DNA from 3 places in the Streptomyces sp. NPDC048516 genome. Region 2 is predicted to be linked to each of the others. Evidence: riboswitches for the same ligand, from Rfam matches in the RefSeq annotation. Region 2 holds a riboswitch; each other region holds the start of a gene.
What was found. A riboswitch is a leader RNA that binds a small molecule or an ion and turns the genes downstream of it on or off. The one in region 2 is predicted to bind cyclic di-AMP.

Region 1: it holds a riboswitch for cyclic di-AMP, as region 2 does, so the genes downstream of both, ACGFR7_RS04270 (NlpC/P60 family protein) here and ACGFR7_RS30005 (M23 family metallopeptidase) in region 2, are expected to answer to the same signal.
Region 3: it holds a riboswitch for cyclic di-AMP, as region 2 does, so the genes downstream of both, ACGFR7_RS32715 (M23 family metallopeptidase) here and ACGFR7_RS30005 (M23 family metallopeptidase) in region 2, are expected to answer to the same signal.

What each region holds. Positions count from the first base shown of each region.
Region 1 covers NZ_JBICWS010000002.1:81,162-85,434, reverse strand. Annotated here, with positions in the region: gene pcrA (DNA helicase PcrA) at 1-1,322, opposite strand, end outside; cyclic di-AMP (ydaO/yuaA leader) riboswitch at 1,614-1,798, shown strand; gene ACGFR7_RS04270 (NlpC/P60 family protein) at 1,806-2,957, shown strand; gene ACGFR7_RS04265 (hypothetical protein) at 3,179-3,532, opposite strand; gene ACGFR7_RS04260 (NlpC/P60 family protein) at 3,858-4,273, shown strand, end outside.
Region 2 covers NZ_JBICWS010000019.1:19,568-23,840, reverse strand. Annotated here, with positions in the region: gene ACGFR7_RS30015 (M16 family metallopeptidase) at 1-614, shown strand, start outside; gene ACGFR7_RS30010 (M16 family metallopeptidase) at 653-2,035, shown strand; cyclic di-AMP (ydaO/yuaA leader) riboswitch at 2,248-2,403, shown strand; gene ACGFR7_RS30005 (M23 family metallopeptidase) at 2,416-3,195, shown strand; gene ACGFR7_RS30000 (GntR family transcriptional regulator) at 3,465-4,154, shown strand.
Region 3 covers NZ_JBICWS010000024.1:59,988-64,260, reverse strand. Annotated here, with positions in the region: gene ACGFR7_RS32720 (aldo/keto reductase) at 1-660, opposite strand, end outside; gene ACGFR7_RS32715 (M23 family metallopeptidase) at 736-1,860, opposite strand; cyclic di-AMP (ydaO/yuaA leader) riboswitch at 1,872-2,027, opposite strand; gene ACGFR7_RS32710 (DUF2332 family protein) at 2,311-3,477, shown strand; gene ACGFR7_RS32705 (PP2C family protein-serine/threonine phosphatase) at 3,580-4,273, opposite strand, start outside.

The sequences.
Region 1 (4,273 bases), on a different contig from region 2:
GGCAGCCCGACCCGGATGAAGATCTCTTCGAAGACCCGGGACTGGGCGTTGGTGCGGTAGAAGACCGCGACGTCGCCGGCCTTGGCGTCACCGGCGTCGGTCAGCCGGTCGATCTCGTCGGCGACGAACTGCGCCTCGTCGTGCTCGGTGTCGGCGACATAGCCGGTGATCTTGGGACCGGCCCCGGCGTCCGTCCAGAGGTTCTTGGGGCGGCGGTTCTCGTTGCGCTCGATGACGGCGTTGGCGGCGGACAGGATCGTCTGCGAGGAGCGGTAGTTCTGCTCCAGCAGGATCGTGGTCGCGTCCGGGTAGTCCTCCTCGAACTGGAGGATGTTGCGGATCGTGGCACCGCGGAAGGCGTAGATCGACTGGTCGGCGTCACCGACGACGCACAGCTCGGCGGCGGTCTCGGCGGGGCCGACCAGCTCACGGACGAGGGTGTACTGGGCGTGGTTGGTGTCCTGGTACTCGTCGACGAGGACGTGGCGGAAGCGGCGGCGGTAGTGCTCGGAGACGTCCGGGAAGGCCTGGAGCAGATTGACCGTCGTCATGATGATGTCGTCGAAGTCCAGGGCGTTGGCCTCGCGCAGCCGGGCCTGGTACATCGCGTACGCCTCGGCGAGAGTCTTCTCAAAGCCGTCGGCGGCGGTCCCGGCGAAGGTCTCCTCGTCGATGAGCTCGTTCTTGAGGTTGGAGATCTTCGCGCTGAAGGACTTGGGCGGGTAGCGCTTGGGGTCCAGGTCCAGATCGCGGCAGACCAGGGCCATCAGGCGCTTGGAGTCGGCGGCGTCGTAGATGGAGAAGGAGGAGGTGAAGCCCAGCTTCTTGGACTCGCGGCGCAGGATGCGCACGCAGGCGCTGTGGAAGGTGGAGACCCACATGGCGTTGGCGCGCGGGCCGACCAGCTCCTCGACGCGCTCCTTCATCTCGCCGGCGGCCTTGTTCGTGAACGTGATCGCGAGGATCTGGCCGGGGTGGACATGGCGCTCGGCGAGCAGATGAGCGATGCGGTGGGTGAGCACCCGGGTCTTGCCGGAGCCGGCACCGGCGACGATCAGCAGCGGGCCGCCCGTGTGCACCACGGCGGCCTTCTGCTCGTCGTTGAGCCCTTCCAGCAGCGTCGCCGGGTCGAGGACGGGACGGGCCGCACCGTCGCGGTAGTACGCCTCTCTGGGCGGGGGCGCGTCGAACCTCCCGCCGAAGAGGTCGGCAGGGATCTCCTCCGGGGCCGGGCCGTGCTCGTCCTCGGGGGGCGGAGGGTGCTCCTCCTCGCCCTTGTGGCCGAGGTCCGCCAGGAAGCTGTCGTCAAAGAGGCTGCTCATCGCCCACCGAGTCTAGGCCGCCGCACTGACAGCCCGCGGCCCAGTAGCCGATTGCGGCCCGCTTTCACCGCGGGCCGTGGCACCGCGGCAGGTCAGGGCGTCCGGGGCCGGCGCAAACCGGTCGGCGGCTCCTCTACCCGAATCCGACATCTGCCATGACAACCCTCGCATCGCGTTCAGGTCACAAAAAGGTTTCGGGCATATCGAACATCAGCCTTCACAGGAGCCACACGAGTTGGCTAACGTCCTCGCTCAGGCAGCCCGCCTCCCCGTGGACGACAGCGTCCGCACGGGCCGCCCACGCCGAGTCCGGCCCTGCCTTCGGGCAACCGGAGCCGGGGACCCACCAGCACCACCGGGGTGAATCGATCCGGACAGCCGTCGCCAGCGGGCATCCGGACCGTAGGGCAAGCCTTCCGTCAGCGACACCGCCCGAACCCGACAGCTAACCCGGTAGGCGGTCCACGGAAGGAGTCGCCGGCCTTGGCGTCGCATCGCAAGCCGCGCACCAGCATTCTCACCTCGCCCGGAGGAAGGCGTACGGCGGTCGGGCTCACCACCGCCGCCCTCGCCTCGGCCACGCTGCTCTCGCAGTCCGCCGACGCGGCCCCCCGGGCGCCCAAGCCCAGCATCGAAGAGGTCAAGCAGAAGGTCGACGGGCTCTATCACCAGGCCGAGGTGGCCACCCAGAAGTACAACGCCGTCAAGGAGCACGCCGACGACCAGCGGGACCGCGTCGACGGCCTGCTCGACGCCGCCGCCGAGCGGGCCGAGAAGATGAACGACGCCCGGCGCCGGCTGGGCGCCTTCGCCGCGGCGCAGTACCGCAGCGGCGGCATGAACCCGACGGCGCAGCTGATGCTCGCCAAGGACCCGCAGCAGTTCTTCGACCGCAGCCACCTCATGGAGCGCCTGACCGGGCGGCAGAAGGAGGCCGTCTCCGACTACCAGGAGCAGCAGGCCGCGGCCGCCCGGCAGCGGGCGGCGGCGACCCGCGACCTGGAACGGCTGCAGACGTCGCAGGCCTCGCTCAAGGAGTCCAAGCAGTCCGTCCAGCAGAAGCTGACCGAGGCCCGGCAGCTGCTGTCCAAGCTGACCGCCCAGGAGAAGGCGCGGCTGGCGGAGCTGGAGCGCCAGAAGGAGGCGGCGGCCAAGCGCAAGGCCGAGGAGGAGGCCCGCAAGCAGCAGGAGCGCGAGCGCCGGCAGCAGCACGACGGGGGCGGCCCGTCCGGCGGTCAGACCGGTGGCGGCTCCGACAACGGTGGCTCGACCGGGGGTTCGTCCTCCGTCCAGGCCGAGAAGGCGCTCGCCTTCGCCCGCTCCCAGATGGGCAAGCCGTATGTGTGGGGCGCGACCGGACCCAGCTCGTACGACTGCTCGGGACTGACCCAGGCGGCGTGGAAGGCGGCCGGCGTCAGCCTGCCGCGGACCACCTGGGACCAGGTCAAGGCCGGCCAGCGGGTCGCCACCAAGGACCTCAAGCCCGGTGACCTGGTCTTCTTCTATGACGACATCAGCCATGTCGGCATGTACATAGGCGGCGGCAAGATGATCCACGCCCCGCACCCGGGCGCCAACGTCCGGGAGGAGTCGATCTACTACATGCCGATCTACGGGAGCGTCCGCCCGGGCTGAGGCCCGGCCCCCGCTCCCCCGTCAGACCACCCCCCACGGCCACCCCCCACGGCCACCCCCCACACGCCACCGCGCGGCCGTCGCCTCCGGATGAGGAGTGCGACGACCGCGCGGTGTGCCGTTGAGGAGCCCGTGCGTCGGCGCCCGGAGCCCTGCCGGCGGGGCGTACGCCGCCCCGGCCTGCGCCCCGCGCCCGGCTCGCGGGGCGTCCGCCGTTCCGCTCAGGTCCAGAGCACGGCGATGAAGATGTTGGCCACCGTCAGCGCACCGACCGCGCCGAAGAGCGGCGGGGCGATCTTCTCGTCGTCCCGCTTGACGTAGACCAGCGCCAGGATGACCACCAGAACGGCCATCTTGATGCCGAGCTTGATGGTGTTGAGGCTGTGATCCTCGGCCTGGTTGAGGCCGACCAGCACGATGCCGGTGACCAGCATCGTCAGCGCGCCGTGCAGCATCGCCGGCACGAAGCGGGCGGTGCCCGCGCCCATCGCCTTCATCTGGGTCAGAAAGCCGCCCAGCAGGGAGGCGATGCCGATGATGTGCAGGCCGACGAAGAGATTGATTACTACGTCCATAGTGCTGGATCGTAGCCGCCGCATAGCACGGCCCTTCAGGCAGGGCGCCCACAATCGCCGCTTCGGTCAGGCCGGGCCCGGTCCCGGCCGAGTGGCCGTGGCGCCATGGTCACCCGCGCACCGACCCCGGTCGAAAGCGAGCAATCCCGGGCAAGCGGACTCATCACCGCAACACCCAGGCTTAGCGTCCTCCTCCAGGCGGTCGACTCCCCGCCCTCGCCGGCCTCCCACCGGCGTCCTGTCGGCCGCCCCGCCGTGAGGTGCGGCGGCGGTCCGTTCCCTCGTGACGGACCGCCGCCGGGCCCACGGGCACCAAGGGAAGGAAGTGACGGCCACCGTGGCCTCGCACCGCAAGCCGCGGCAGCATCCGCTCGCCGCGCTCACCGGCGGCGCACGCAGCGCACGCACCGCCCGCACGGCCGCCACCCTGGCCCTGGCCGGCGCCGCCACCGCCACGGGTTTCGCTCCGGCGGCGGAGGGTGCCCCCGTCGCCGCCGTTGCCGACGGCGCCGGCCAGGCCGCCCACCGGCTCACCCCCGACCGGGTCAAGGACCGGGTCAACGCGCTGTACCAGGAGGCAGAGGTGGCCACGCAGAGCTACAACGGCGCGAAGGAAGCCGCCGGCACCGCCCGCGAGGAGCTGAGCAGGCTGCAGGACGAGGCCGCCCGCCGAACCGCGGAACTGAACGACGCCCGCAGCGAGCTGGGCGCCGTGGCCGCGAGCCAGTACCGCTCCGGCGG
Region 2 (4,273 bases):
TCATCGGCGGTGAGCTGCGCGAGGTCGTCGAGGAGGACGTGCCCGCCCGGGCCCTCATGGCCGCCTACCGCCTGCCGCACGACGGTACTCGTGAGGCGGACGCCGCCGACCTCGCGCTGACCGTCCTGGGCGGCGGCGAGTCCTCCCGCCTGTACAACCGGCTGGTGCGCCGTGACCGCAGCGCCGTGGCGGCCGGCTTCGGCCTGCTGCGGCTGGCCGGCGCACCCTCGCTGGGCTGGCTGGACGTGAAGACGTCCGGCGGAGTGGAGGTCCCCGGCATCGAGCGCGCGGTCGACGAGGAGCTGGCCCGCTTTGCCGCCGAGGGCCCGACCCCGGAGGAGATGGAGCGGGCACAGGCCCAGCTGGAGCGCGAATGGCTGGACCGGCTGGCCACGGTCAGCGGCCGCGCCGACGAACTGTGCCGCTTCGCCGTCCTGTTCGGCGACCCGCAGCTGGCGCTGACCGCAGTGCAGCGGGTTCTGGACATCACTCCCGAGGAGGTGCAGGCGGTCGCCAAGGCCCGGCTGCGCCCCGACAACCGCGCGGTGCTCGTCTACGAGCCCACCGAGCCGACCGACGCCGCCGACACCGAGGAAGGGGAGGCGGACCAGTGAGCGACGCCACCACCCACGCCGATTCCCCCGTGTGCAGCATGGACTTTCACCCGCAGCCCCAGGGCGGCGCGCCCAGGCCGTGGGCCTTCCCGGCCCCCGACCGCAGCCAACTGCCCAACGGGCTCACCCTCCTGACCAGCCACCGCCCCGGCCAGCAGGTCGTCGCCGTCGAGATCAACCTCGTCGCTCCGCTGGAGGCCGAACCCGAGGGCCTGGACGGCGTCGCCACGATCATGGCGCGCGCCCTGTCCGAGGGCACCGACAAGCACGACGCGGAGGAGTTCGCCGCCGAGCTGGAGCGCTGCGGTGCCACTCTGGACGCGCACGCCGACCACCCCGGTGTACGGGTGTCCCTCGAGGTGCCGGCGTCCCGGCTGCCGCGTGCGCTCGGCCTGCTCGCCGACGCGCTGCGCGCGCCCGCCTTCCCGGAGAGCGAGGTCGAGCGGCTGGTGCGCAACCGTCTCGACGAGATCCCGCACGAGCTCGCCAACCCGGCCCGGCGCGCGGCGATGGCGCTGTCCAAGGAACTGTTCCCGGCGACGTCCCGTATGTCACGGCCGCGCCAGGGCACCGAGGAGACCGTCGGACGCGTCGATGCCGCGGCCGTCCGCGCCTTCTACGACGCCCATGTACGGCCCGCCACGGCCACTGCCGTCATCGTCGGTGACTTCACCGGGGTCGACCTGGACGCCGCGCTCGCCGAGACGCTCGGCGCGTGGAGCGGCTCGTCGGCCGAGCCGCTGAAGGCCTCGCCGATCGTCGCCGACGACACCGGCCGTGTGGTGATCGTGGACCGCCCCGGCGCCGTCCAGACACAGCTGCTCATCGGGCGTATCGGCGCCGACCGGCACGACCGGGTGTGGCCCGCGCAGGTCCTCGGCACATACTGCCTGGGCGGCACCCTCACCTCCCGTCTGGACCGTGTTCTGCGCGAGGAGAAGGGCTACACCTACGGGGTGCGCGCCTTCGGCCAGGTGCTTCGCTCCACCGCTCCCACGTCCCCCGAGGGGGCCACGGGAGCCTCGCTGCTGGCCATCAGCGGTTCGGTGGACACCGCCTCCACCGTCCCGGCGCTCGACGACCTGTGGAACGTGCTGCGCACCCTCGCGGCAGAGGGGCTGACGGACGACGAGCGGGATGTCGCCGTACAGAACCTCGTCGGGGTCGCGCCGCTGAAGTACGAGACCGCGGCAGCCGTCGCCGGCACCCTCGCCGACCAGGTGGAGCAGCACCTGCCGGACGACTTCCAGGCGCAGCTTTACGTCCGCCTCGCGGAGACCGGCACGGTCGAGGCGACCGCGGCGGCCGTCAACGCCTTCCCTGTGGACCGGCTGGTGACGGTCCTGGTGGGCGATGCGGCACAGATCGCCGAGCCCAGCAAGGCGCTGGGCATCGGTGAGGTGACGGTCATCGGCGCCTAGTGCCACCCGTGTGACGGAAGGTCACATATCGACAAAGCAACTCCCGTGGCGATGGTCTGCCACGGGAGTTGCCGTATGTCCGGTTTATTGCGGCCGGTGCGCCGGTTCTTGTGGCATCCCGCACAAAAAAGCGGTTCTGTTTGCCGATTGAAAGTTGCCCCGTCTAGCGTCGGTCCGGCTGTTCGTCACAAGTCCGCCACAACCGTGGCACCGGACAGTCATCGCCGAGTCCCCGTACGGCGCGAGCCAGGGGAGCCGGGGACCCAGAGTCCCTTGGGGTGAATCGGACTCCCCTCCGGAGGAGCCCGTAGGAGACCTTCCTGCTCCGAACCCGTCAGCTAACCCGGTAGGCGAGAAGGAGGGAAAGGACAAGCCAGTACATGGCGTTCATCCGTGCCACCGGGAAGCACCGTCGTACGAGCCGCCCCGTTCGGACGACCCGCAACATCGCCGGCATAGCCACCCTCGCGGCCGGCGGCGTGGTCGCCTCCGTGGCCTCGCCGGCGCTGGCGGCCACGGACGAGGCCCGCGCCCACGACACCGGTCTGCAGCAGGCGGTCGTGCTCGGTGACGAGCTCGCCAACCATGTCGAGGCCCAGGCCGACGCGCAGCAGGCCGAAGCGGAGGCCGCGGCGGCGAAGGCGAAGGCCGAGGCCGTGGCCAAGAAGCAGGCCGAGGAGGCCAAGCGGCGCGTCGAGGCCGCCCGCAAGGCCAAGGAGCGCGCCGCCCGCGAGGCGGAGCGCAAGCGCCTCAACACCTTCGTCGCCCCCGTTGCCGACTCCTACGTGTCCACCTCCTACAAGGCCTCCAGCGGCCTGTGGTCCTCGGGCAGCCACACCGGCATCGACTTCCACGCCGCCTCCGGCACCTCCGTCCACGCCGTCGGCACGGGCACCGTCGTCGAGGCCGGCTGGGGCGGCTCGTACGGCAACAACATCGTGATCAAGATGAACGACGGTACGTACACCCAGTACGGCCACCTGTCGTCGCTCGGCGTCTCGGTCGGCCAGCACGTCACCCCGGGCCAGCAGATCGGCCTCTCCGGCGCCACCGGCAACGCCACCGGCCCGCACCTGCACTTCGAGGCCCGTACCGGCGCCGACTACGGCTCGGACATCGACCCCATCGCGTACCTGCACTCGCACGGCGTCAAGGTCTGATCTTCCGTCTCGCCCGCCCGCGCTCCTCACCGGGGCCGCGTGCCACCGGACCGAGCGTCCGCCCGAAGCCCCGGCTCCACGGCCGGGGCTTCGCTGTATCCGGTGCCGGGTCGGTGTGCAGGGGATACGCCGTGCCCTCCCGCCCACTTCCGGCCAAAAAATTTCCCTGAATAACCGGAGCCCGCCGAAAAGGCGTTCCGGTCGAATAGAGTCACGGAATAGTCGCCGACCGGCGACGTTTCCAGGGGATTACGGCGGAGGCACGGAAGATGCGAGGCCATATTTCCGCTCATGCGGTGTGCACGGCGATTCGCGATGACATTGTCTCCGGTGCGCTGGCGCCGGGGAGCCGGCTGATCGAAGAGATCCTTGCGGCCCGGTACGGCGTCTCCAGGGTGCCGGTCCGTGAAGCCCTGCGGACTCTGCAGTCCGAAGGTTTTGTCACCACCCGCCACCACGCGGGCGCCTGCGTCGCCGAGCCCACCGAGCAGGAGGCCGCCGATCTCCTCGACGTCCGCGCCCTGTTGGAGCCGCTGGGAGCCGCACGCGCGGCCATCCGCCGTAGCCCGGCCCACCTCAAGGTCCTCCGCGGCCTGGTACGGCTCGGCCGCGAGCGAGCCCGTCACGGCAGCCCGGCGGATCTGCGCCAACTGGACGGCTGGTTCCACGAGACGCTGGCCCAGGCGGCCGGCAGCCCCAGCCTGACGGCGTTGCTGACCCAGCTACGGCGCAAGATCGAGTGGATGTACGCCGTGGAGCTGCCCGCCCGTACGCGGGAGTCGTGGGACGAACACGGCGCGGTGCTGGACGCGGTGGCCCGGGGGGATGCGGAACGGGCCCGTGCCCTGATGGCGGCTCATGTCGAGCGCTCCCTCCCGGTGTACCGGCTCCGGCGCCCCGCCAAAACAGAGGTGAGGGATCCGAAACCGCCCGTCAACACGGTCCGTGCCCGCCCTTAACAATCGCCCCGTATACAAAGAAGCGCGGAATGGGATTCGGGGTGCGAGACCGCGTTTTCCTCCCCGCCGGCATTCAGTGGGTATGTGTGCCGCCATACGTGCTGCGCCGGCATACGCGC
Region 3 (4,273 bases), on a different contig from region 2:
GCCGGAAGCCAGGGCGTAGTACGGGACCGCGGCGAGGCCGTGGCGGGCGGCGGTGTCGGCGAGTTCGCCCTCGTAGGTGTCGCGGGAGACCAGGTTGTAGTGCGGCTGGAGGGCGACGTAGCGGGCCAGGCCCTCGCGGGCGGAGAAGGCCAGGGACTCCTCCAGGCGCTCCGCCGAGATGTTGGACGCGGCGATCTCGCGGACCTTGCCGGCCCGGACGAGGTCGTCGAGGGCGGTAAGGAACTCGCCGACCTCCACCGATTCGTCGTCGTAGTGGGTGTAGTAGAGGTCGATGTAGTCGGTGCGCAGGCGGGTGAGGGAGAGCTCGACCGCGGACTTGACGGTGGCGGCGGACAGGCCCTTGTGGTCCGGGTGGGCACCGACCTTGGTGGCGATGACGACATCGTCGCGGTTGCCGCGGGAGGTCAGCCAGTTGCCGAGGACGGTCTCGGATTCACCGCCCTTGTTGCCGGGGACCCAGGCCGAGTAGACGTCGGCGGTGTCGATGAAGTTGCCACCGCCCGCGACGTAGGCATCGAGCACGGCGAAGGATTCGCTCTCGTCGGCCGTCCAGCCGAAGACGTTACCGCCGAGGGACAGCGGGGAGACGGAGAGCGAGCCCAGGGACTGATGATTCCGGGGGGTGTGTGTCGCGGTCATACGTGGTGGCAACGTCGGGGGAGCGGAGTTATTCCCTCCGTTCCCTCTCCCCCGACGGCACATCCCGTCAGGCGTTCACACCTTGATGCCGTGATCGCGCAGCCACGGCATGGGGTCTATCGGGTCGCCGGCGTCGGGGCGCACCTCCAGGTGGAGGTGCGGGCCGGTGACATTGCCGGTGGCGCCGACGCGGCCGATGACATCGCCCGTGCTGACCTTGCCGGAGGTCTTCACCATCGAGGACAGATGGCAGAACCAGAGTTCGGTGCCGTCGTCGAGGGTGAGGACGATGCGGTAGCCGTACGAGCCGGCCCAGCCGGCCTGGGTGATGGTGCCGGAGTGCACGGCCTTGACGGGCGTGCCGGTCGGCGCGGCGAAGTCCTGGCCGGTGTGGTCCGCGGCCCAGCGGTCGCCGGCCTGGCCGAAGCTGGCGGTGAGGGTGAACGAGGAGACGGGAGCGATGAAGTTCTTCGCCAGCTTGGCGAGGCGGGCGGCCTCCGCCTTCTGACGGGCCGCTTCTTCGGCCTCGCGCTTGGCCTCCACTTCGGCCGCCTTCTTGGCTGCTGCGGCCTTTTCGGCCGACTTCTGGTGGGCGTCGGCTGCCTTATCGGCGGTCTGGAAAGCGGCGTGTTCGGCGCCCTCACGGGCCTCCTGCTCGGCGGCGCCCTGCTGCGCGTCGGCCTGCTGGAGGATGCGGCTGCGCAGCGCCTCACCGGCGTCCGCGCCCGAGGCCGCGTTGCCGGCCGCGGCGGAGGCCGTGCCCGTGTCCCTGCCTGCGGCCGAGGCCGCGGCCGTATCCGTGCCCTCGTCGGCGTCCGCGTCCGCGTCCGATATGAGGTCACCAACGCCGGGGAGGGACTTGACGTCCGGCAGCTTGTCGGCGAGGTCGTCGGCCATTCCGCCGACGTCGGGCATCGAGATCGGCACCGGAGGGCGGCCCTCGGCCGTGGCCATTCCGCCGGCACCGACCGCCGCGATGACGCCGACGCCCAGGACCGTGCCACCGCGGGCGAGCCCGCCGCCACGCTGCTTGGCCACCCGGTGCTTGCCGCGGACCGAGCGGACGGAATCCTCGGTGGGATTCCATTCCTCCCACGGTCCGTCGTTGTTGTTGTCCGCATCACCGGGGCCCGGGAAGGCACCTCGGTCATCGAGGTCGTAGGCGGACGGACCCTCGGGGGCAGGCCTGTTGGACGCCACGGGGGCGCTCTCCTTTCCTTCCTTCTCGCCTACCGGGTTAGCTGACGGGTTCGGAGCAGGAAGGTCTCCTACGGGCGCCCGCTGGCGGAGAGCGTCCGATTCACCCCAAGGAAGTGGTTCCCCGGTTCCCTTGGTGCAGTTCGAGGTGCTGGAGGTGCGTGAAAAGCGCGTGCGGGATTCGGCGTCGGCGCACGGTGCCGCCTCTTGCGACGGCTGGGACGACCGCGCTGCGTTATCGGACAGTAATAGAGATCGTGGTCGAATTCCAAGCCTTCCCGGGATTTCGTAGCGGCTGGGCAGGAGCTTTGGCGTGGACTTTTTCGGCCAGCACGGCCGCAAACCGGGCGAGTTGACCGCCCTCCCCTAAACGATCTCGCGGCGATTGTGCACCAGTCGTTATGCGGAGGGGTGCCCCTCGGTGACGGAACGTGAGAGCAGTAACGTCGGATCATGGCCGTCAACGTCGGGAACACCGGGAACACCCGTCACGTCGCGCGCGCCGTTGCCGGCACATGGGGGCTGGCGGAGCGGTACCGGGAGTTCTCCTGGCGTCAGGCGCGGGGGCGGTCCGCGGCGCATGAGGAGCTGAGCGCGCGGATCAGCCAGGACCCGGAGCTCTGCGATCTGCTGTCGGGGTCGCTGCCGGCCGGCGGCGCCCAGCAGCCGGAGCTTCTGCTCGCCGCCGTCCGCTATCTCGACGGCCCGCACGCCGAGCTGGGGCCGCGCGGCGAAACGGCGTACGGCCGCTGGCGCGAGTGGACGGTACGGCACTGGAGCGAGGTGCGTGCGGTGATCATGCAGCGCTCGTCCCGGACCGATGAGCCGGCCCACTGCGCGACGCTGCTGCCGCTGCTCGCCCGCCTGCCGCAGCCGCTGGCGCTGCTGGAGGTCGGCACGTCGGCGGGGCTGTGTCTGCATCCCGATCGCTATGGCTACCGCTACCGCCATCGCTACCTGCGCTCGTACGAGGACGACGGGGGAAGCGGTATCCGTCGCTCCGAGGCAATGGCAGTGGCAGTGGCAGGGGCGCCGGAGAGCCCGCTGGTGCTGGAGTGCCGTAGTACGGGGTGGGCGGCCGACGAGCTGCCCGGCCTGGACCGGATGCCGCGGATCGTCTGGCGGGCCGGAATCGGCCTCGACCCGCTCGACCCGGCCGCCGAACCGGACGATCTGCGCTGGCTGCAGGCGCTCGTATGGCCGGGCGACGGGGCACGGGCGGCGCGGCTGGCCGCGGCCGTCGAGGCGGTACGGGCGGCGCCACGGCCGCGGATGGTGCGCGGCGATCTGCTCCACGAGCTGCCCGCGCTCGCCGCCGAGGCACCGCCCGAGGCCACGCTGGTCATCTTCCACAGCACCGCGCTGGCCGGCCTCGCGCCCGCCCGCCGCGAGGAGTTCGCGCATCTCGTGCGGTCGCTGCTGCGCGGACGGCCCGGCGGCGGGCACTGGGTCTCCCACGAGCACCACTCCGTCCTGCCCTGGATCCCCACGCCGGCGCCCCGTTCGCCGCACCCGCATGACGCGCTGCTGACCCTCGCCCTGGACGAGCGCCCGGTCGCGCTCAGCGGTCCGTACGGTGAAAGCCTGCACCGGCTCCCGGGGGCGGAGGGCGTGGTGTAAGGCCTGCCGCAGGGGACGGCGAGCGTTGCCGGGGCTACGGCCCCCTCCCCGCACCCGCACTACGTCCTCCCTGCACCCGCACTACGTCCTTCCCCGCCCTCCCTACGCCCGCATCGGCCGCTGCACCGCCAACAAGGCCATATCGTCGGCCGGCGCGCCGCCCGTATGCCGTGCGACGTCCTCGACGAGGGTGTCCAGGAGGGCGTCAGGACCCCGGAAACGACGGCCGCGCAGTCTGCTCGCCGGCTGGTAGAAGCGGCCCAGCAGGTCCCTGGCCTCGGTCACCCCGTCGGTGAAGAACAGCAGCAGGGCGCCGGCCGGGAAGAACGTCTCGTCCGACCGGTCCGGCCAGCTCGCCACCTCGCTCATGCCCAGCGGCAGCGCCGGCACCGCGGGCACCAGCTCACGCAGCCCGCCGTCCAGGGTGAGCAGCAGCGGGGACGGATGGCCCCGGTTGAGCACGCGCAGCACGGACTGCCCATTGGCGGGGATTTCGGCGAGGACGGCAGTGGTGAACCCCTCGAACTCGTCGAGCCCCGCGCGCCGTCCGCCCTCGCGTTGCAGCGCCCGCTCCAGCCGGCCCGCCACCGCCTCCAGCGTCGTCTCCTGCTCCGCCGCCTCGCGGAAGGCGCCGATGACGATCACCGCGGCTTCCACGGCCTCCAGCCCCTTGCCCCGTACGTCGCCGACGATCAGCCGTACGCCGTGCGGGGTGTCCTGCACCGCATAGAGGTCGCCGCCGATCCGGGCATCCGCCCGCGCCCCCACGTAGCGGGCGGCGACGCCGAGGCCGGCG